Regions from separate parts of the Acidovorax sp. GW823-FHT01C06 genome, predicted to be linked through region 2. Evidence: riboswitches for the same ligand, from Rfam matches in the RefSeq annotation. Region 2 holds a riboswitch; the other holds the start of a gene.
The links. A riboswitch is a leader RNA that binds a small molecule or an ion and turns the genes downstream of it on or off. The one in region 2 is predicted to bind glycine.

Region 1: linked by a shared signal. The riboswitch ahead of AC1RCS_RS12990 (D-amino acid dehydrogenase) and the one ahead of gcvT (glycine cleavage system aminomethyltransferase GcvT) in region 2 are both predicted to bind glycine.

The regions. Positions count from the first base shown of each region.
Region 1 is NZ_JBXAKN010000005.1:153,362-161,552, reverse strand. It holds gene AC1RCS_RS13005 (rhodanese-like domain-containing protein) at 1-1,128, opposite strand, end outside; gene sorT (SorT family sulfite dehydrogenase catalytic subunit) at 1,349-2,560, shown strand; gene sorU (SorU family sulfite dehydrogenase c-type cytochrome subunit) at 2,701-3,006, shown strand; gene AC1RCS_RS12990 (D-amino acid dehydrogenase) at 3,074-4,393, opposite strand; glycine riboswitch at 4,489-4,602, opposite strand; gene AC1RCS_RS12985 (2-keto-4-pentenoate hydratase) at 4,819-5,601, shown strand; gene AC1RCS_RS12980 (thrombospondin type 3 repeat-containing protein) at 5,639-6,091, opposite strand; gene AC1RCS_RS12975 (YXWGXW repeat-containing protein) at 6,257-6,799, opposite strand; gene AC1RCS_RS12970 (hypothetical protein) at 6,987-7,367, opposite strand; gene AC1RCS_RS12965 (DUF6463 family protein) at 7,440-7,847, opposite strand; gene AC1RCS_RS12960 (ABC1 kinase family protein) at 7,860-8,191, opposite strand, start outside.
Region 2 is NZ_JBXAKN010000003.1:217,650-225,840, reverse strand. It holds gene gcvH (glycine cleavage system protein GcvH) at 38-412, opposite strand; gene gcvT (glycine cleavage system aminomethyltransferase GcvT) at 496-1,629, opposite strand; glycine riboswitch at 1,676-1,797, opposite strand; glycine riboswitch at 1,811-1,909, opposite strand; gene AC1RCS_RS09175 (TRAP transporter large permease) at 1,940-3,235, opposite strand; gene AC1RCS_RS09170 (TRAP transporter small permease) at 3,232-3,744, opposite strand; gene AC1RCS_RS09165 (TRAP transporter substrate-binding protein) at 3,950-4,924, opposite strand; gene AC1RCS_RS09160 (Lrp/AsnC family transcriptional regulator) at 5,382-5,840, shown strand; gene AC1RCS_RS09155 (LysR family transcriptional regulator) at 6,141-7,079, shown strand; gene AC1RCS_RS09150 (putative hydro-lyase) at 7,415-8,191, shown strand, end outside.

The DNA.
Region 1 (8,191 bases), on a different contig from region 2:
GCCGCGCAGCCAGTACACGGACTTGAAGCCCTTGGCCGCCGCCACCTTGGCCGCCTTGTAGGACTTCCAGCATTCGGCGCCGTTGCAGGCAAAGATCACGGGCTTGGCCTTGTCCAGGCTGGGAATCTTGTCGAGCGCCTGGAAATCGTCCTGGGCCGCGTTGAACGCCACGTCCTTGAGGCTCTTTTCCACATAGGCGGCAAACACGGCGCCCCGGATGCGCCGGGTCTTGAATTCCTTTTCGGTGCGCGTGTCCACCAGCGTCGCGCCCTGGGCCTGCAGGCTCTGCGCCTCGCGCGCGGTGATGCGGTTCACCCCGGGCAGGCTGGTGGGCGTGAAGAGGCCGAGCTCCGCAACGCGCCGGTACTCCGCGGCCTCGGGGCGCACGGCGACCGGGGGCAGGCCGGTGGCGGACGAGGCCCCGCCAAACCACTGGGCCAGCTTGCCACGCGCATCGGCGGGCAGGTCCTTCTTCACCACGATGGAAAACCCGCCCGGCACCGGCTGCGAGGTGGCCAGCACGCGCGCGGTGCCCGGGTGCGCGGCGGACCATTCCGCCCACTCGTCCTCCCGCACCACGGTGGCGTCGGCCGTGCCCAGCGTCAGGGCCGTGAGTCCCGCCTGGGGAAACTTCTCGTACTGCACGGCCCGCAGGTCCTGGAACGACAGGCCCGCCTCGTTGAGCATGCCGCGCGCCATGTAGGTATAGAGCGAATCCTGCTGGGGCAGGTAGAGCCTGCGGCCCTTCATCGCCGGCACCGCGTCGATCTGCGGCAGGCCGACCAGCAGGTACCTGTCCGATTTCTGCGTCGCGCCCACCAGTTCATAGCCGCGCTGCAGGGCGGAAGCGGCCACCTGGGCGGGGCCGATGAAGATGTCGTGGCTGGCGCTGCGCGTGGCGCGCATCACGTCGGCCAGTTCGTCGCTGGTGGCCAGGGCCACCGTCTGGCCGGCCGCCTTGGAGAGCCCGGACTCGGCGGCCGTGCGCAGGATGGAGTGGGCCGCCTTGCGGGCCGTGGGCTCCACCGCCACCATGGCGGTGAGCTGGGCCTGCGCCACGGCACAGGCCGCGCACGCGAAAAGCAGCACCGCGAGCTTGCCGCCCATGGGTCTCCAGTCAGTGTTCATGGCGCGCGCCCTCTCTCAAAAGAAAGGGCGAATATGCCCACGCCCTCCGTATCTGCGTACGAATGTTTCCGATGTTTTGTATTTGTTACGTTTACTAACGCCATGTCGCGCGCGGTGCGCAGGGGCTGCCGCACAGAATGCGGCCTAGGCTGAAAGCCGGGGGCCTGCCCACCGCTGTCGCGAGCCTGCCTGTTCAATCATTATTTTGGAGACCGTTTCCATGAAAGATTCCATGACATTGCCGCGCCGCCACATGCTGGCCGGAAGCGCCGCTGCCTTGAGCGCGCTGGGCCTGGCCGGATGGACCGGCAGCGCCAGGGCGCAGCAGGCCGCCAGCCCCGCCAAGCCGCTGCCCGCGTATGCGGGATGGAAGTCTTCCGATGCGCTCATCGTGCACAGCAGCAGCACGCTGGAAACCCGGCGCTCGGCTTTCGGCACCAGTGTCATCACGCCCTCCAACCAGCTGTATGTGCGCAACAACCTGCCTGCGCCCGACGCGGCCATCCTGGACAACCGGGACGCCTGGACGGTGTCGGTCGAAGGCGTGAAGAACCCGCGCAGCCTCACCCTGGCCGAGCTCAAGACCCTGGGCGTGGAAACCGTGGCCACCGTGCTGCAGTGCTCGGGCAACGGGCGTGGCTTCTTCCCCAGCAAGCCCAGCGGCACGCCCTGGGCCGTGGGCGCGGCGGGGTGCGTCGTGTGGAGCGGCGTGCCGCTGCGCAATGTGGTGGCGGCGCTGGGCGGGCTCGCCGATGGCGCGGCCTACCTCACGGGCACGGGGGGTGAGAAGCTGCCCGAGGGCGTGGACCCGCTGTCCGTGCTGGTGGAGCGCTCCGTGCCCATCAAGGCCACCGAGGACGCGCTGCTGGCCTGGGAAATGAATGGCGAGCCCATCTCGCTGGCGCACGGCGGCCCGCTGCGGCTGGTGGTGCCGGGCTACCAGGGCGTGAACAACATCAAGTACGTCAAGCGCGTGGCCTTCACCGGCGCCCAGTCGCAGGCGCGCATCATGTCGCACGGCTACCGCATGTCGCCCCCCGGCTCCAAGGCCAGCCCCGACCAGCCGTCGGTGTGGGAGATGGGCGTCAAGTCCTGGATCAATGGCCCCCTGCCCGAGAAGGGCCCCCTCAAGGCCGGCCAGGTGCAGGTGCATGGCGTGGCCTTTGGCGGCACGCAGGCCATCAAGGGCGTGGAGGTCTCGGTGGACGGCGGCAAGACCTGGCAGGCCGCGCGGCTCATCGGCCCCGATCTGGGCAAGTTCGCGTGGCGCCAGTTCGTGCTGCCGGTCACGCTGGCGGCGGGCACGCACGTGCTGGCCAGCCGCGCCACCGATGCCGCAGGCAATGTGCAGGCCGAGCAGCGCGAGGAAAACCTGGGCGGCTACAACAACGCGAGCTGGCGCGACCATGCGGTCACGGTGACCGCAGCGTGACCGGGCGCCCCCCTGAGACGCTGCGCGCCTTCCCCCCTGGAGGGGAGCGCGCCCCCCGGACTGGCCGTGCCAGATCCGCGGTGGCACTGGTGCTGGGGCGCATCGGTTTCCAGCATTTGCGCGTGCCTGCGCTCGCGGCCATGTCGAGCGTGCTGCTGCTGTGGACGGGTGCCGGCTGGGCGGCGGATGCCGCCGAGCTGGCGCGGGGCAAGGAGCTGTTCATCAAGATCCAGCCTGCTTGCGCCGTGTGCCACACGCTGCAGGCCGCCGGTGCCGAGGGGCAGGTGGGCCCGGTGCTGGATGAGCTCAAGCCCGACGCGGGCCGCGTGCTGCGCGCGCTCAAGGCGGGCATCGGCGTGATGCCTTCGTATGCCGAACGCATGAGCGAGAAGGACATGCAGGCCGTGGCGCAGTTCGTGGCGCACGCCACGGGCGCTGCCAGGTAGGCCGGGCGCTGGCCCGTGGTGGCAGCGCCGCCTGCGCGGCGGTGCTGCAACCCCGCTGTGCTCCCGTTCAGGCCGTGGTGCGCGATGGCACCAGCGCCTTGCCGGGAGCGCAGCCCTGCAGACCCTGGAATGCAAAGTCCACTTCGGGCACCCGGCCGCTCACGATGTCGGCCAGGGCCTTGCCCGAGCCGCAGGCGTGGGTCCAGCCCAGCGTGCCGTGGCCCGTGTTGAGGAAGAGGTTGGCCACCTTGGTGGCGCCGATCAGCGGCACGTTGCTGGGCGTGGCGGGGCGCAGGCCGGTCCAGAACTGGGCCTGGCTGGCATCGCCCGCGCCGGGGAACAGCTGCTCCACGCGGCGCACGATGGCGTCGCAGCGCACCTGGTTCAGGTGGCGGTCGTAGCCGTTCAATTCGGCCGTGCCGGCGATGCGCAGGCGGTCGCCACCCCGTTCGCTGGTGTAGCGCGAGAACACGAGCTTGAACTCGTCGTCCGTGAGGCTCACCTGGTGCGCCTTGCCCGCATCCTTGACCGGCATGGTCACCGAATAGCCCTTGGCCGGATAGATGGGCAGGCGGATGCCCAGCGGCTGCGCCAGCAGCGGGCTGAACGAGCCCATGGCCAGCACGAAGGCGTCGCCGCGCACGCGCTCGAAGCGGCCCTCGGCGTTGGTCACTTCCACATGGTCGATGTGGCCGCCGGCTTCGCGCAGCGCGGTGACGTGGTGGCCCAGGCGGAACTGCACGCCCGCCGCCTCGCACAGCCGGGCCAGCTCGCGCGTGAACTGGTTGGCATCGCCCGACTCGTCCTCGGCCGTGAAGGTGGCGCCTGCGAGCTGCGGGCGGATGTGGGCCAGCGCGGGCTCGATGCGCACGGCCTCGTCGGCGCTGATGACCTGGCGCTCGCAGCCCAGCGCGCGCATCTGTTCGGCCGGGCCCAGAGCGCCGTCGAATTCCTTTGGGTTGGTATAGAAGTGCAGGATGCCTTGTGTGCGCTGGTCGTACTGGATGCCGGTGGCCGCACGCAACTGCTGCAGCGTGTCGCGGCTGTAGGTGCCCAGGCGCACGATCTGCTCGATGTTGTGGCGCGTGCGCGCCGGCGTGCAGTTGCGCAAGAAGTCCAGGCCCCAGAGCCACTGGCGCATGTCGGCGCGGATGCGGAACAGCAGAGGCGCGTCCTCCTTGCCCAGCCACTGCAGCACCTTGAGCGGCGCGCTCGGGTTGGCCCAGGGCTCCGCGTGGCTCACCGAGATCTGGCCACCGTTGGCGAAGCTGGTCTCGGCGCCGGGCGCACCCTGGCGGTCGATGACGGTCACCTCGTGGCCGCGCTGTTGCAGGAAATAAGCCGAAGTCACGCCGAGCAAGCCGGCGCCCAAAACGATCACGCGCATGATTTTCAAAGCCTTTCTGGGCTCTGGCGCTAGAACAACATGCGCTGGCAGCTATGAATTCAATAGCGTGCAGCTGGCGCATGAATGCCCAAGCTGCCGCTCCCCCTGTCCTTGGTACCTGAGAGATTCACCGCGCGGCCCACATGGCGCGCGGTTTGCTCCTTCGGTGCGCTTCGCGTTGCGCGAAGCGGCTCTCCAGACGGCTTTGATGAATGGTGCAGTACGGGACCTGAGCGTGTATGGGAGTTTGCGCCTTCGGTGAAGCGGGCGGGGCCGCTGACTCTCCTGCGGGGGCCATTCTAGGAGCCCGCATCGCGCAAAAACCGCTTTGTCCGCGCTAATGAACCGCAATCGTTGCTGATGCTGCGGGCACGGGGTTGGCCATAATCCGCCGGAACCTTCGCCTTTCTCTCCAGGACGCCTTGATGCCCGATACCGCCTTTGATCCGCTGACCAGCGCGGCCGTGCTCACCATGGCCCGCCTGGGGCGCACGCCCCGTCCCCTCGACCTGCCCGCCGCATTGCGTCCCCAGAACGCTGCCCAGGCCTATGCCGTTCAGGACGCCGTGGTGCGCGAGCGCGGCGAGATCGCGGGCTGGAAGGTGGGTGCGGCGTCGCCGCAGGCGCTGCCTGCGCGGGCGGCCCTGGCGCGCGATTCGGTGTTTGCGATGGCCGGCGGGGGCGCGGTGCGCCTGTCCTGCGCGGGCTTCGCCGTGCTGGGTGTGGAGGCGGAACTGGTGTACGAACTGGGTGCCGATCTGCCTGCCCGGGCGCAGCCCTACAGCGAGGCCGAGGCGCTGTCCGCCGTGGCGTCGGTGCGGGCGGCCATCGAGGTCTGCGACACGCGCTACGCCGCCTGGGCGCAGCAAGGCGAGTGGAGCCGGCTGGCCGACCAGGCCTGCCATGGGGCACTCATCGTGGGGTCGGGAACGGAGAGCGCGCAGTCGGTGCAGCCGATGCGGCAGCCCGTGGTGCTGTCGGTGAATGGCGCGCAGGCCGTGCGGCACGCTGGCTGGGGCAACCCGGCTGGCGATCCCCTGCGCCTGCTCACCTGGCTGGCCAATGGCGGCGCGCACAGCCTGGGTGGGCTGCGCGCGGGACAGTGGGTGACCACCGGGTCCTGCACCGGCACCGTGATGGTGGCGCCGGGCACGGTGGTGGTGGCTGAGTTTCCCGGCCTGGGGCGCGCCGAACTTCAACTGGGCTGACCGGCGGCGCCCTGCGCGGCGCGCGCCGGGCGTGGGGTCAGTTGCGGCGCGGGTTGTCGGGCTGCTGGTCGCGGCGGTTCGGTACGCCGTCGCCGTCCCGGTCGCGGTCATGGCGGTTGGAGACGCCATCGCCGTCACGGTCCCAGCCGCCACGCTGAAACTCCCAGCGGCCTTCGCGTTCCACCCAGTGCGGCTGGCGATACTGGTGGCCGGCGCGGGCCTGCACCCAGTGGCCGCGCACCCATTGGTAGCGGTTGCCACGCCATTCCCAGTGGCCTTCTTCCCACACCTGGCCCCGGCGGGGGCGGGGCACGGCTTCATGGCGCGGGGGAGGGGGCGCGGGCCTCACCTGGTACTGCGTGGCGTGGTAGCTGCGCTCCGGCTGGCCCGATTGGACGATGACGGTGCCCTGCGTGGCGGCATGCGCCTGCGGGAGGGTCCACAGCGCCATCAAGGCGATGGAGGCTGCGGTGAATGTCTTGCGGGTCATGAAGGTCATGGGATTCTCCTGATGTTCCTTGCGGAAGCGGTCACTGCATGGTGGCGGCACGGGCAGCCGGGCCGCGTAGGCGCCCTGCGGGGGTGTGCGTAGGCGGCGAGGGCCAGTTCCTGGCGCGCCCGCCGCCATCGGGGGGCGGGCGGCGCTCAGGCCCCGTCAATTGCGATAGGGGTTGTCCGGGCGGCGGTCGTGGCGGTTCGGCACGCCGTCTCCGTCGCGGTCGCGGTCGTGGCGGTTGGACACGCCGTCGCGGTCCCTGTCATGGTCGCGGTCGTAGCGGTTGGGAATGCCATCGCCATCGCGGTCGCGGTCATAGCGATTGGGGATGCCGTCGCCATCGCGGTCCCAGCCGCCGGGGCGCATTTCCCAGCGGCCCCCATGCTCCACCCAGCGGGGCTCGCGGTAGTAGTAGCCCGGGCGGGCCTTCACCCAGTGGCCCTGGATCCAGACGTGGCGGTGGCCGCGCCAGTCCCAGTACCCAGGCACCCACACCATGTCGCGGCGGGGGCGGGGCACCACTTCGTAGCGCGGTGGCGGGGGTGGGCCGTACTGCACCATCACCGGCGCGGGCGGCGCCTGGTAGTGGTGGGGCTGCCCCGACTGGATGACGACGGTGGCGCTGGTCTGTGCCTGCGCCACGGTCGCGGCGCCCAGCGACAGCAGGGCGATGGAAGCAGCGGCGAGTGCATTGCGGGCCATGATGGTCTCCTCAAAATGATTCCTTGCGGAACCGGAGACTTCATGGTGCAGATGCTGCGTCAAGACGGTGTAGGCGAATTGCGAAGTCTTGTGAAGTTGTGTTTCCCGTGGCGGCAAAGGGGGGGCTTTTCGTGATTTCTTTCACGCCGGGGCGTGCAGGTGGCCGTCCGGTGCAGGCCCGCGCGTGTCAACGCCACCACACCAGGGCCGCCACCACCAGCAAGGCAAACCAGGCAGGGTGCCTGCCCTCGGTGGCATAGAACACCAGCATTCCGCTGACCAAGGTGGCCAGCCCGGCCACGTCAGCCACCCAGGCCCCCAGGTTGGCATCCCCGGGTACGGTCCCCAGGCGCCACAGCAGGGCGCTGAGGGCCCAGCCCAGCACGGTGGCCAGGTGCCAGGTGCCCCACAGGATGCGCACCTGCCGCTCGTGCAGCACGGGCTTGCCGCCGGTGGGCACCACGCCCTGCGTGCGCAGTGCGCGAAACACGAGGAATTCACCCAGCACCGAGTGCGCAACGCCCACCAGGGCGAGGCCCCCGGCTGCCAGTACCAGCGCAGTATTCATGGACAGTTTTCAAGTCAATCAGGGTGGCCGTGGAAGGTGCAGACGCGGCGCGGCGATCCGTCTTCTTCGCCTTCAGCGCCTCGGGGGCCAGCACAGGGCCAGCGCGGGCGGCAGCGCCAGCCAGAAGCCCGAGGCGGGCATAAGCACGATGCCCAGCAGCGTGAGGGCCAGCAACCCGGCACCGAGCCCGCGCATGGGGACGGGCGCCATGGCTGTGTTGCGTTCGGCCAGCAGGATGGCCCAGCCCAGCAACGCGAACAACACGCCGAACAGCACAAACCAGACCACGGCGCCCACGGTCGGGTCTTTTTGCACGCTGTTGAAAACGCCGCGCCGCACGATCTCCTGCAGCTGGGTCGGAAACACGACGGCGGCATACAGCGTGTGCAGCAGCGCCACGGCCAGCATCCACGGGCCCTTCCAGCGGCTGCGAGGCGGCATGGCCGCAGAGCGAGGGGAGGGGGAGGTCAGGGTGGTCATGTGGGCGGGTTCCTAGGAAGAAAGAAGGGCGGGGCAATGCGTGCGCACCCGTGCACCCAGCCCCGTGAGCAGGTGCATCAGGCCCATCCACATGCGCTCGAACGCCGGCATTTCGCCGGGCACCTGCACCAAGTGATCGCCCAGCACGCGCTGGTGGCGGGCGGCGGTGATGGGTGGCGGCGTCTTGGCGCCAAAATCGAAAACCGCCTGCGTGAAGGGTTCCATCTGCCAGGCCTGCATGTCAGCCAGTGCGGGGGCGAGTTCGGCGGCGTAGGCCTGCACGGAGAGGCCGGCGTTGACGAGCCCGAGTGCCTGGTAGGCCTGCAGCACCAGCGCGTCGCGCT
Region 2 (8,191 bases):
CCCGGCGGGGAGGTGCCGGGCCGCGGGCATCGGAGGGTCAGGCGTTCTTGGCGAACTCGGCGTAGGCGGGTTCGTCCATGAGCGCATCGAACTGCAGCATGTCCGTCACATGGACCTTGAAGAACCAGCCGGCACCCATGGGATCGCTGTTGGCCAGCGAGGGGTCGGCGCGCAGTGCTTCGTTCACTTCGACGACTTCGCCGGTGACAGGCATGTACACGTCGGCCGCGGCCTTCACGGACTCGACCACGCCGGCCACGTCACCCTGGGTGAAGGTCGTGCCGACCTCGGGGAGGTCCACGAAGACCACGTCGCCCAGGGCGTCCTGGGCATGCAGCGTGATGCCCACGGTGGCGGCTTCGTGGTCGGAGATGTCGATCCACTCGTGGTCCTTGGAATACTTGATGGTCATGGGGGAAGCTCCAAAAAAGGGGAAAACAGAAAAAGTGCCGATGCCAGCCGCCACTTTAGCCGGGCTGGGGCGGTTGCAGAGGGTCAGCCGCGGTGGTAGCGCGCAGGCGTGAACGGCATGGACACCACCTCCATGGGCACGGCCTTGCCGCGCACGATGGCGTTGACGCGCGTGCCGATGGCGGCAAAGGCTGGCGCCACGTAGCCCATGGCCACCGGCTTGTCCACGGTGGGCCCCAGCAGGCCGCTGGTCACTTCGCCGATCTTTTGACCGTCGGGGCCTTGCAGTTCGGTGTGCTCGCGCACGGGCACGCGTTCCAGCGCGACCAGGCCCACGCGCTTGCGCTGCAGGCTGGCGGGGTTGTCGATCTGCGACAGCACCTTGTCGGCACCGGGGAAGCCGCCCGCGCGCGCGCCGCCGGTGCGGCGCACCTTCTGGATGGCCCAGTTCAGCGCCGCCTCGGGTGGGGTGGTCGTGGTGTCGATGTCGTTGCCGTACAGGCACAGGCCGGCTTCCAGGCGCAGCGAGTTGCGGGCGCCCAGCCCGATGGGCTTGACCTCGGGCTGGGCCAGCAGCGCGCGCGCCAGGGTTTCGGCCTGGGACGCGGGCACCGAGATCTCGAAGCCGTCCTCCCCGGTGTAGCCGCTGCGGGTCACGAAGCAGTCGCAGCCCGCAATGGAAAAGTCGCCACCCGTCATGAATACCAGCTTTTCGACGCCGGGTGCCAGGCGCGCCAGGGCGGTGACTGCCTGCGGGCCTTGCAGCGCCAGCAGGGCGTGGTCGGGCATGGGGATGACGTCGCAGCGCTGGCCGATGCGTGCCTGGATGTGCGCGATGTCGCCTACCTTGCAGGCGCCGTTGACGATGACGAACAGGGTGTCATTGCCCTGATTGAAGAACATCAGGTCGTCGATGACCGTGCCTTCGTCGGTGAGCAGCAGGCCGTAGCGCTGCTTGCCTACGGGCAGGTCGATCACGTCGACGGGCATCAGGGTTTCGAACGCGGCAGCGGCGCCGGGGCCGACAAGCTTGAGCTGGCCCATGTGCGAGACGTCGAACAAACCCGCCGCGTTGCGCGTGTGCAGGTGCTCGGCCATCAGGCCGGCAGGGTACTGCACGGGCATGGAGTAACCCGCAAACGGCACCATGCGGGCGCCCAGCTCGGTGTGCAGGGCGTTGAGGGGGGTGGTCAGCAGCGGGGCGGTAGGGGTGGTCAAGGCGGACTCCGGGGCAAATGGTGGCCGCGGCCCTATGGGTCGCGGGATTTGCCCTGCTGTCCGCTTTACCTGAGAGATTCACCGCAGCGCCCTGGCTGGCCGCGCGGCTTGCTCCTTCGGTGGATGGGTGCCGTGCTGCACGGTCCATCTCTCTCCAGCAAGGGAACGCCCGCATCACTGCGGGCGGTTGCCAGTCCTTTTGCCTGAGCGTTCGGCTGCTGCCTGCGCCTTCGGCGGCCCCTTTCGTTGATGGGAAGGGGCTCTCTCCTGACGGCCGCCAGTATATCCGCTGGAAGAAGCCGCGCAGACGCTATTTGATGAACCCGAGCACCTTCGGCAGCCAGGTCGACAGCTGCGGGATGAAGGTCAGCACCACCAGCACCACGCCATGCGCCCAGAGGAAGGGCACCAGCTCGCGCACCAGCTGCGACATCGGTACGCGCGAGACGTTGCAGGTGACGAACAGCAGCCCGCCCACGGGCGGCGTGATCATGCCCAGCGTGAGGTTGTAGATCACCACCATCGCGAAGTGGATGGGGTCGATTCCCAGCTTCACGGCCACGGGCGCGAGGATGGGCGCCAGCACCATCACGCCCGGCAGCGGCTCGATGAAGATGCCGAACAGCAGCAGGAAGATGTTCACGATGATGAGGAACATCCACGGCGAGAGGTTCATGCCCACCAGCCAGTCGGCCATCTGCTGCGGAATGCCCTCGATGGTCAGGATCCACGCGAACGCGGCCGACAGCCCGATGATGATCAGCACCGAGGCCGACAGCAGGGCCGAGCGTGCCAGGATGTCGGGCAGCGCCTTCCACTGCAGCGTGCGGTAGACGAACTTGCCGCACACCAGCGCATAGAACACCGCCACCACCGAGGCCTCGGTGGGCGTGAACCAGCCGGCGCGCATGCCGCCCAGGATCACCACCGGCAGCAAAATGGCGGGCAGCGCCTTCCAGGTGGTCTGCAGGATATCGGCCAGCGGCGGCATCCGGCCGTCGCCCTTGTAGTTGCGCTTCTTGGAGACGTGGAAGTTCACGACGCACATGGCCACCGCGATCAGCAGGCCCGGCAGCAGGCCGGCCACGAACAGCGCACCCACCGACACCGTTTCATCCTGCAGCGCATAGATGATCATGATGATGGACGGCGGGATGATGGGCCCGACGATGGCCGTCGAGGCCGTGAGAGCCGCCGCGTACGAACGGTCGTAGCCGGCCTTGTCCATCATGCGGATCAGCATCGACCCCGGCCCCGCCGCATCGGCCAGCGCCGAGCCCGAGATGCCTGAGAAGAAGGTCAGCGAGACCACGTTGGTGTAGCCCAGCCCGCCGCGCTTGTGGCCCACGAACTGCCCGGCAAACCTCAGCAGCACCTCGGTCAGCGAGCCGCCGCTCATGAGTTCGGCCGCGAGGATGAAGAAGGGCACGGCCATCAACGGAAAGCTGTCGATGCCGGTGAAGGTCTCCTTGAGCAGCACCATCAGCGGGTAGCTCTCGGCCAGGATCAGCGTGGCCGCGGTGGCCAGGCCCAGCGCAAACGCCACGGGCACGCCCATGGCCAGGAACAGGCAGGCCGAAACGATGAGGATGATGGACGCGCTCATAGGGAGGCACTCGCATTCGCATCGAAGTGTTCATCGGCCGCAAAGTTGCGGTCGAGCACGTAGCCGCGCACGATGAACAAAAAGTGCACGATCAGCAGCACGCCGCCGATCAGCATGGCGCTGTAGATGTAGGCGAACGGGATCTGCGTCACGGCCGTCATCTGGAACATGGTGCGCTGCATGTACAGCCAGCCGTACCAGACCATGAAGCCGAAGAAGGCGAACAGCAAGGCCGCGACCACGGCACGCAGGGCGATGGCGCCCGCGCGGGGCAGGGCATCCTGCAGGTTCTCCACCGCGATGTGGCCGCCATAGCGCAGCACGGGGCCGGCGCCCAGGAAGGTCAGCCAGATCATCATGTGGCGCGACACCTCCTCGGCCCATTCGAGCGAGTTGTGGGTGACGTAGCGCATCACCACGTTGGTGAAGATGATGATGGACATGGCCGCCAGCAGCAGGATCAATGCCCAGCGGTTGGCGGCCAGAAAATAGCGTTCGAAGGTTTTCACGGGACGGTCTTGGACAAGGGCGTGCAGGGTCAAAGCAAAAGCGCCCGGCGCCTTGTGTGGGCCGGGCGATGCGGGGCGCGGGTCAAGAGCGGCTCACACAGCCCAGCGAAGCGGTCCTGGTTAGGCGTTGCGTCGCAGACAGTACAACCAGTACGGCAAGACGCAACAACGACGCCAGGAGGGCTGTGCGAGTCGCTCAAAAGAGTTAACGAACGTCCTGGATCTTCTTGATGTTGTCGGCGCCGAACTCCTTGGCGTAGCCCACATAGGCGGGCTTGAGGGCTTCGCGGAAGGCGGCGCCGTCCACCGTCTTGGTGACCTTCATGCCTTGCTGCTCCAGCAGGGCGATGCCGTTGTTCTCGTCGTCGTTGACCTTCTTGCGCTGGGCCACCGAGGCGCTCTTGGCGGCGTCGGTGAAGACCTTCTTGTCCGCGTCGTTGAGCTTGTTCCACACCTTGGGCGAGAGCAGCAGCAGCGCCGGCGAGTACACGTGGCCCGTGAGCGACAGGTGCTTTTGCACCTGCGAGAACTTGGCCGACAGGATCACGGGGATGGGGTTCTCCTGGCCGTCCACCGTGCCCTGCTGCATGGCGCCGAACAGCTCGGGGAAGGCCATGGGCGTGGGCAGGATGCCGAAGGTGCGGTAGCCGTCCATGTGCACCTTGTTCTCCATGGTGCGCATCTTCAGGCCCTTGGCGTCCTCGGGCTTGACGATGTCGCGCTTGCTGTTGGTCATGTGGCGGAAACCGTTCTCCGTCCAGGCCAGCGCGATGATGCCCTTGCTCGGGAACTTGGTCAGGATGTCCTGGCCGATGGGGCCGTCCATCACCTTGCGCGCATGGTCGTAGTCGCGGAACAGGAAGGGGATGTCCACGATCTTCACTTCGGGCACGAAATTGCCCACGGGGCCGGTGGAGGTGTTCACCAGGTCCTGCGTACCGAGCTGGATGGCCTCGATCTGCTCGCGCTCGCCGCCCAGCGCGGAGTTGGGGAAGTACTGGCACTTGTAGCGCCCCTGCGTGCCCTTCTCGACTTCGTCGCAGAAGACCTTGGAGCCCACGCCGTAGTGCGAATCGGGCGCCGTGGCGTAGCCGATCTTGAGCGTGGTGGTCTGCGCGCTGGCGGTGGCCATCAAGCCGAGCGCAAGGCCCAGGCCCGCAGCGAGGGAAGTCAATTGCATGGTGTCTCCTGTGAGTATGTTTCTTGCCGCGCCCCCTTGCACGCACCAGCGGAAAGGGTGCTGGCAGCATGGGTTGGCGGTCCTGAAAATTATGGCGCTGCAGCATGGCCCCGAGCATCGGGGTTTGTGCTGGTAAGCGTGCTTATTAACGCGCTGGAAGGAGGCAATCGTCGCCGGGGCGACAAAGGCAGGCTGCTGGCCTGGGCCAGGCAAGGGGGAGGGGGAAGGGGGGCAGCCGGGCGGCCGGGCGGCCGCGAAGGTAGGTGCTTGCTTGTCAAGCGCCCCGGTCTGGCGGTAACCAGTCCGGGGCCCTGTCAGTTTGTGCGCTCCGGTAAGAGCGCCTTGATGTCCAAAGTATGCGCTGCGAGGCGCAGCAGTTCTTTCCATGTTTCGCTTGAATTTTCAAATTTGCAGAAAAATTTGCTGCATATGATGATATTCATGAATAATTGTGGCCATGGATCGTCTTGACAGAAAAATTCTCGCTGTGCTTCAGGGCAACGCCCGTGCCAGCCTGCAGGAGATCGGCCAGGCGGTGGGCCTGAGCGCTTCGCCGTGCTGGGGCCGCATCAAGAAGATGGAGGAGGCCGGTGTCATCCAGGGCTACACCGTGCGCATCAACCCGCAGTCGCTGGACCTGGCGGACACGGTGCTCGTGCAGGTCACGCTGGACAGCCATTCGGACAACACGCTTGAAAAGTTTGGCGAAACGCTGGCCAGCATTCCCGAGGTGATCGAGGCGCATCTGGTCTCCGGCGACTATGACTATCTGCTGCGCATCGTGGTCAAGGACACGCGCGACTACGAGCGCCTGCTGCGCGAGAAGCTCTACAAGATCAAGGGCATACGCCACAGCCGCTCGAGCTTCGTGCTGCGCACGCTCAAGAAGGCAGACCTGCCACTGTTTGCGGGCTGATTCGCCTCAGCGTGGCGCTGCAGTGCAGAGGGAGGGGTTCGGACATCGATGGTCCTGATCCGTGTCGTCCATGCACCGCGCTGGCGGCGCGCACGGCGCGCCATGCCCTGGGTCACCAGGCGTTGCCCCGTGGCCTCTTTTTTCCTGCCGGCAAAAAGTGCTGTGGAGTCGGCCGTTGCAGAATGGCGCCGTTTTTGCACCGGACGGCATGACGCCACCCAGCCTGGCGCGCTCCTGCGCACCACGGCGGTGCGCGCGCCCCGTCAGCCATTCGTCAGTGATGCCCTGGGACCCCTCGCCATGAACCTGCGTTTCGTCGAAGCCTTCTACTGGGTGGCCTCCCTCAAAAGTGTCACGCGCGCCGCGGAAAAGCTGTTTCTCACGCAGTCGGCCATGTCCAGCCGCATCGCCGCGCTGGAGGAGGAGCTGGGTGTGTTGCTGCTGGACCGGCGCGACAAGCACTTCAAGCTCACCGTGGCCGGCACACGGTTTCTGACCTACGCCAAGCGCATGCTGGAGCTGCAGCGCCAGCTCAAGACCGAGATGGGATCGGGCGGGCCGCTGGAGGTGTCGATCCGGCTGGGCGCCATCGAATCGGTGCTGCACTCCTGGCTCATTCCATGGGTGGAGCAGCTGCGCAAGGACAACCCCTTGCTGGAGCTCGAGCTCACGGTCGAGTCCACGCCCGTGCTGCTCGATCAGATCCGGCGGGGCTCGCTCGACGTCGTGTTCGCGGCGCTGCCTGCATCGGCCGACGGCATGCGCAGCCAGGCGGTGACGCCCATGGAGATGGTGTTCGTGGGCAACGGCAATATCCACCGCAAGCGCCACTATGTGCTCGATGATTTTGCCGACACGGACATCCTCACCTTCCAGCGCGGCTCGCAGCCGCACGTGTACCTGCTCGACACCTTTCGCAATGCGCAGGTGGAGCCGCGCCGCGTGCACACGGTGTCGTCCATTTCGGCGATGGTGCAGCTGGTGCAGGGCGGCTTCGGCGTGGCCACGCTGCCGCGCCTGGCGGTGGAACGCATGCTGGCGTTTCCAGACCTGCGCGCCCTGGCGTGCGACACCGTGCTCAAGCCCCTGCCCATCCACGTGAGCTACCGCGAGGATCCTTCCTCGCCCGCGATGGAAGCCATCGTTCGCTCCTCGATCGACTTCATCGAGAACATCCAGCCGGGGCCCAAGGGGCCCACCCGCACTCCCCGCAAAAGAAGCAGCGCCCCGCGGTCCTGAGAGGCACAGGGCACCCGAGCACAGGCGTGCCACTTCACGGCCCAGGGCCATGCATCTGCGGATGCCGCAGTGCCTCGGTGTCGCCATCGCAACCGTCCCCGTGGCGGGCGCTCCACAACACCCTGGGGTTAACCCTGAAGCGGATATCAGGGTAATCCCTTGGCACCAACTTGGTTCCCCTTGCCCCAATGAAGTGCATCGAAAAAATCGATGACCTGAGCAAAATTTTTTGAATTTGCCAGCGCCTGCCACCCCCCAACACAATCCGCCCAACGCCAGACGAATGGCATTTCCCACGACAAGGAAACACGGTGGATTCAGTTCAAGAAAAAGCGCTGGCGGTTTTTGGGTCCGAGGGCATCGACGACCCCGTCCATGTGCGCAGCGTGATCCGGCGAGGCGGCTGGGCATCACACACCAGCGGCCTGGCCCATGGCCGGGTGCAGGGCAACCTGGTGATCCTGCCTGAAGTGCAAGCGGGCGACTTCCTGCGCTTTTGCCAGCGCAACCCCAAGCCCTGCCCGGTGCTGGCGGTGAGCGAGCCCGGCCAGTTCGCGCTGCCCACGCTCGGGGGCGGCATCGACATCCGCAGCGATGTGCCGCAGTACCGCGTCTGGCGCCACGGCGAGCTCACGCAGGAGGTGCCAGACATCGCCGACCTGTGGCGCCCCGACCTCGTGACCTTCATCCTCGGCTGCTCGTTCTCGTTCGAGTCCGCGCTGCAGGAGGCCGGCATCAGCCTGCGCCACATCAACGAAGGCAAGAACGTGGCGATGTACCGCACGAACATTGCCACGCAGCCGGCAGGGCCCTTCGGGGGCGCCATGGTGGTCTCCATGCGGCCCATGCCTGCGGCCGACGTGATCCGTGCGGTGCAGGTCACATCGCGCTTTCCCAACGTGCATGGCGCGCCGGTGCACATCGGCGACCCTGCGCTCATCGGCATTGCGGACATCGCAGAACCCGACTACGGCGACGCCGTGCCGCTGATGCCCGGCGAGATCCCTGTCTTCTGGGCCTGCGGCGTCACGCCACAGTCCGCCATCCTGAACGCCCAGCCCGCGTTCTGCATCACCCATTCCCCAGGGTGCATGTTGGTCACCGACCTTCTC